2 regions of the Psychrobacter sp. Ps2 genome follow, and region 1 is predicted to be linked to the other one. Evidence: riboswitches for the same ligand, from Rfam matches in the RefSeq annotation. Region 1 holds a riboswitch; the other holds the start of a gene.
The links. A riboswitch is a leader RNA that binds a small molecule or an ion and turns the genes downstream of it on or off. The one in region 1 is predicted to bind thiamine pyrophosphate.
Positions count from the first base shown of each region.

Region 2: it holds a riboswitch for thiamine pyrophosphate, as region 1 does, so the genes downstream of both, thiC (phosphomethylpyrimidine synthase ThiC) here and I3254_RS10260 (ABC transporter substrate-binding protein) in region 1, are expected to answer to the same signal.

Region 1 is NZ_JADQAM010000059.1:21,190-24,402, reverse strand. Features, by position in the region: gene I3254_RS10270 (cold-shock protein) at 1-151, opposite strand, end outside; gene I3254_RS10265 (YbaN family protein) at 395-817, opposite strand; TPP riboswitch at 1,251-1,367, shown strand; gene I3254_RS10260 (ABC transporter substrate-binding protein) at 1,539-2,435, shown strand; gene I3254_RS10255 (VWA domain-containing protein) at 2,556-3,213, opposite strand, start outside.
Region 2 is NZ_JADQAM010000058.1:174,047-177,259, reverse strand. Features, by position in the region: gene pstS (phosphate ABC transporter substrate-binding protein PstS) at 1-1,142, opposite strand, end outside; TPP riboswitch at 1,436-1,580, shown strand; gene thiC (phosphomethylpyrimidine synthase ThiC) at 1,895-3,213, shown strand, end outside.

The DNA.
Region 1 (3,213 bases):
CAACTTCTTGGCCTTCAGCCAAAGTTTTGAAACCTGAACCAGTGATTTCGCTGTAATGAGCAAAAACGTCTGCGCCAGTTTCTGGAGCGATAAAACCAAAGCCTTTAGCTTCGTTGAACCACTTAACTGTACCTTTTTGAACGTCTGACATAGTATAATCCTACTTTTAAATTTATTAATGGTCTAGTGACCGGTAACGCTTGCAAATAGCTACTGAACGATAAATATTAAAACGAAGGATTATAACTAATACTACGAGGTAATGATTTGGTGCAGAACTGCTCTTAAGCTTGGGCGTATTATAAGGGGTACATCCCAGTATCGCAAGTCTTATCTCATGTTTCGTGTAACCAGAGCCGTTTATTGGCTGATTTTGGCGCAAACTGCAACGGATTTAGGCATTTGGTAAATGGAACAAATATATCGCTACCCCACTACAGACAGCGGCTACCGCCCATGCCATCCACATCATATCGGCAGGCAAACGATAAAATAACATAATTGTCGATGCTGCCATCATAACCGTCGCTAAACACTTGGCATAAAGCGGAACGGCATGATTTTCTTCCCAATCACGGACGAATTTACCAAAATATTTATGATTAATTAGCCAAAAATGAAAGCGTCGAGAACTACGCGCCCAGCAGCCTGCTGCTAACAGGATAAAAGGCGCGGTGGGCATCACTGGCAACAATATACCGATAATACCTAAGATAAAAAACAACCAACCAAGCGTCACAAAGGTCCAACGCAGCATTGGGCTATTGGATTGATCGGTCTTAGGTCGGTAATAGAACACTTTTTTATTATCGGTCATATAAGTTGTCGGTCATGTAAGTTGTCAGTTATGCCAAATGTCGATTGTCTAGAGTAACGCCTATTATATAAGCAGCGGTATAGAAGGCTAATCATGCAATATCGCCCGTCTACGCACAAGACTATTTATATAAGGTTTTTGCTATTGATAGGTGTGTTTGGTTAGTAATTGGGTAAGTACCAATGATAAATACTGCAGTCTTTTATTAACATGTCGATTGAAAGCCCTTATAAAAAGTTACGACAAGCCGTGATAAACAACAGCTATCATAAAGAGCGGTTAACGAACACCAGTCATCACCTGCCATCGTCTTTCCCGATACGCTTGCATCACGTCTCGTAAGTCGTCTATGATGACGCATTAGCTATCGATAATAGCCATTCGCAGTACTGATCAAAAACAGCAGTACTACTCAGAAACAATGCAATACCAATCAATCTTGTCGGGGTGCTTTGATTTAATGCTGTAGACACAGCCCATATCATCGCTGAGACACACCCGTGAACCTGAAGCAGTTAGCACTGACGTAGGAAACAAGCGTGACATACCCTCAGAGGTCTATAAATAAGAGCAGTCTATAGATGATGTACTCGTGATACCTATATCAAACGCCGAGCATCTGACAGTTAGCATTGCGACCTCACTTTTCTTATTTGGCCTTTCTTGTTTTACTTTAATAGTATCAGTCTGATTGTTTTCCATACCTAAAAAGGAAACAACCATGCAGCCGACTACCAAACTTACTCTGACCCTCGAATGGTTTTTAAACCCTGATCACCTGCCCTTTATCGCTGGTGTGACTACGGGCGCATATGAGCAAGCAGGGCTCGATATCACCATTATCGAGCCAGATGACCACTATGATGGCTTTGCCGAATTACAGAACCAGAGCATCGATCTGCATGTCAATGAGCCTATCCATCTGTTTGAACATTACGCGCCTAATCTACGTGCACTGGGCTGCTTTTTTGAGACCGATGGCGGCATATTGATGCAACGCGCTAGCATGGATAAATTAAAAAACAATCAGCCAATCCGCATCTGTACCCCTGCAACTGAGGAAAAAACCAATCGTATTGGCTTTGAGATATTAGCGCGCTATGCCAAGAAAAATGGCTTTAGTATCAGCCGTGATAATGTGAGCTTTGTACAAAAAGACTTTTATCATATAAAAAACCTACAAGAAGACCCAAGCCTAGATGGTGCATGGCTGTGCTTTTATAACTTTGAAGGCGTTGAGGCAACTCATGAAGGGTTGGACTTTGAATTTATCGATCAGCATCTGTCACCTTATCCGAACTTTTCGGCGTTAGAGATTCTGACGACGGATGAGATCTATAGCGCGAAAAAGGACGCGATAGATACCTTTATCCAAGTGACCAACCAGATGACGGAGCTGTGTAAAAACGAGCCAGCCACTGCCCACCGCATGTATTACGACTATAGCAAGACCGAGGCAGATACGCTGATGGATGCTATCATTGATAATACGCTGGGCAGATTGATCACACCTATCAAGCCTGATGCGGATAAATGGCAAGAATTGCGCGAGATGCTAGCTGAAATCGATATCGTGACCTTGACTGATGAGCAGTATCAATCGCTGTGGGCGCTGTAGATATTTTATAAGTTAAGATATTTTGAAAAATAAAAAACCGCCATAGCATTTGCTGTTGCGGTTTTTTAGTTCGTAATAATTAGCCAGTCATACTTAGTCAACGATAATAGAATGACAAGATTATTGCTGCACGATACCAAGCTGCTTGGCTTCTTTGAGCCACATTGGGAACTCTTCTAGCATGTTTTCATACAAAGCTTCTTCGCTAATGTCATCCAAATCGTCAAGTTCAAAAAAGTCGCAATTATCAATTACGCGCCCTGTCATGTCGTCTAATTTCTTAAGAATGCCATAACCGCGACCACCCAGTCCCACAAATTGCCAGAATATCGGCAGTTTCGCCGCTTCCGTCATGACTCTCGTGATACCGCGATTGTCATTCACCCCGCCATCACTGATAAATAGCACGTAGATAGGCACATCTAAGCCATCTTTTTGATAAAACTCCGTCACGGCTTTCATGACCTCTGCTTCATTGTTGATGCGCGGGCCAAGTGCCCATTTGCGCCAGCCGCCATGAGCGTTATTGATAAAACCGTCATAATTGCTCAGCCCAATCTCACCCAAATACTGCGGATCTCGGGCAAACGCCCAGCAGTCTAGTGCTTGGTCGTCATCGAAGTTCACTGCCAATGGCAATATGCGATTGACCACCTCTTGCACGCGGCCTTTTTTGTACTGTCTGTTCATTGATCCTGAGGCATCTAACACCAATGCTACCTTTGCGGTTAGTTGCTGTAATTGGCGTTTCTCAAGCGATATCGTGGCTTTTTTGGCC
Region 2 (3,213 bases), on a different contig from region 1:
TGTCCATCGCTACCTTTCACTTCGTTCCACTTCTCTTTGAACAAGGCTACTGCCGTGTCAGAGAATGGTACGTAGTCTAGTTCCATGGCGCTGTCATCACCTTGGGTATAAGCCCAGTCAAAGAAGTTCAATACGCCAGCGACTTGCTGAGGATTTTCTGGTTGCTTATGTACCAAGATAAAGGTCGCAGCAGCGATAGGCCATGCTTGGTCAGTTTCAGAGTTGGTGATGACTTTATAAAAGCCTTCTTGTTGTGACCAGTCGATATCACCTGCCGCAGCAAACGTCTCAGCAGATGGCTGTACGATGTTACCAGCTGCGTTTTTCAGCGCAGTATGTGACATCTTATTTTGCTTAGCGTAAGCATACTCAACATAGCCGATAGAGTTTTTCATGCGGTTTACGTAGCTTGAAACGCCTTCGTTACCTTTACCGCCTGCACCAGTAGCAGAGGTCGGCCATTTGACGGTTTTATCAACGCCAACAGTGTCTTTCCAGTCTGGTGAAACCTTGGCAAGATAGTCAGTGAAGTTGAAGGTCGTACCTGAACCATCTGAGCGGAATACTGTTGTGATTGGGGCATCTGGCAAGGTCAAATCTGGGTTCATCGCCTTAATCGCAGGGTCATTCCAGTTGCTAATCTTACCCAAATAGATATCAGCTAAAGTCGTACCGTCTAGCTTCAGTGCACCAGGCTCAACGCCATCAATGTTGACGATTGGTACAACACCACCGATGACTGTTGGGAACTGAATCAGACCTGCTTCGTCTAACTCTTCAGGCGTCATTGGGGCATCAGAAGCACCAAAGTCTACTGTTTTTGACTGAATTTGTTTGATACCACCAGATGAGCCAATCGACTGATAGTTGACTTGGCCACCAGTCGCAGCATTGTAATCATATGACCATTTCGCATAGATAGGCTGCGGGAATGACGCACCTGCACCTGTAATATTCATAGCGATATTTTCAGCAGATTTAAAATCTGACGTAGCAGAAGATGCTGTCTGAGAGGTTGTTTCAGCTGTTGTCACAGCGCTACTGCTAGTATCAGCAGTTGGCTCCGCCGTATCTGTTGACTTATTACACGCCGTAAGCATTAATGTACAACTGACGGCCACTGCTAATAACGAATAACGCATGTAGGACTCCTGAAGTTTAACAACGGTATAAAAAAGCATTGCTTGTGATATGCGTGTTATCTTGCCAAATCTTTATGACAGTTTAATGACAACTTCTAGAATCCTTCATTCGCTTTACATAATATTTGAATAATTCGTCTACAACCTAGTAATACTAAGCATTCTCATCTATCAACACTCAGAAAAATTATTCACAAAAATATTGAGCTGCGTACGTGACACAGAATATTTGTATCCAAATACTATTAGCCGTTGGTACAGAATTTTGTTAGTATGAAGGCTGATTTACAACACTGACAGACTCGGGGTGCGGTGTATTTTTGGCTCACTTTATTAAACTTGCTTTATCAAAGTAGTCGCCTTGATACATTCGCTGAGAGATCACCCGCCGAACCTGATGCGGTTAGTACCGACGCAGGGAAGTCTTAAGCACTTTGTTATTTATGACAAAGGGCGCGTAGAAATACATTTTTATCGTCACTACTGTCTTAGTATGCGTGATGCATAGCCAGATAAGAAGAGAGGATATCAAGCTGCGTCCAATATTTGATGAGCACCATACGCGACGATACTTTTTGGTCGAAGTTGTGGGTTCATGATATAAACTTGTCTAGATGATGGATGCCTACCCCCGCAGATACTGGCGGTGTTGATTTTATTCAAAAACCAACACGCTAGGACAGCATATGACTACTGCAGACACCACCTCAATTGCACCGAAAGCCCAAACGCATAACCCAGCCGACAACTCAATGCTTGCTTCAAATGCTGCTGACACAACCAACGTCAAAGCAGATAAAAAAGCAGATGCGCTAAAAACCCCTGCTCACCGTGCCGCAAGTGATGCCCGTTTCGAAGAAGATGCGCGCGACTTGCACCGTATTTTACCTGCCTCAAGAAAAGTCTATATCGAAGGATCAAGACCTGACATCCAAGTACCGATGCGTGAAATCAGCTTGGCTGATACACCTGTAGGCGGTACGGGAGATAAAGACGGTGAGCATAATCCACCGTTTTACGTGTATGACACCTCAGGTGTATATACCGACCCTAATGTCGATATCGACCTAACACGTGGATTGCCAAAGTTGCGTGAGAACTGGATCGCGGAACGCAATGATACCGAGCAATTAAGCGGCCTATCTAGCTCATACGGACAAGCACGTGCTCGTGATATCAGCACTGCTAACCTTAGATTTGCTCATATTGATAAACCGCGTCGCGCCAAAGCAAGACAGAACGTCACGCAAATGTACTACGCGCGCCGTGGCATCATCACTCCTGAAATGGAATATATCGCCATACGCGAAACGCAAAAGCAGCATGAACTGACCGATATGCGTCAACATGATGGCGAGAGCTTCGGTGCCAATACGCCTCAAATTATCACCCCTGAATTTGTCCGTGATGAAGTGGCGGCTGGACGCGCTATTATCCCAAACAACATCAACCACCCTGAGTCTGAGCCGATGATCATCGGGCGCAATTTCTTGGTGAAAATTAATGCTAATATCGGTAACTCAGCGTTGGGTTCGTCTATCGATGAAGAAGTGTCCAAAATGACGTGGGCCACGCGTTGGGGTGCGGATACCATCATGGATTTATCAACGGGCAATCATATTCATGAAACCCGTGAATGGCTAATCCGTAACTCTCCTGTGCCGATTGGTACGGTACCGATTTATCAAGCATTAGAAAAAGTCGATGGCGTCGCTGAAGATCTTACATGGGAGATATTCCGTGATACGTTGATCGAGCAAGCAGAGCAAGGCGTAGATTACTTTACTATTCACGCTGGCGTGCTATTACGCTATGTGCCGCTCACCGCAAAACGTCTGACAGGTATCGTCTCACGCGGCGGCTCTATCATGGCGCAGTGGTGTTTAGCCCATCACAAGGAAAGCTTTTTATATACGCATTTCGAAGACATCTGCGAGATTATGAAACAGTACGATGTAGCATTTAGTCTAGGTGATGGCCTACGCCCTGGTTGCTTGCAAGATGCCAATGATGAAGCACAGTTCGGTGAGCTACGTACGCTTGGTGAATTGACTAAAGTGGCATGGGAGCA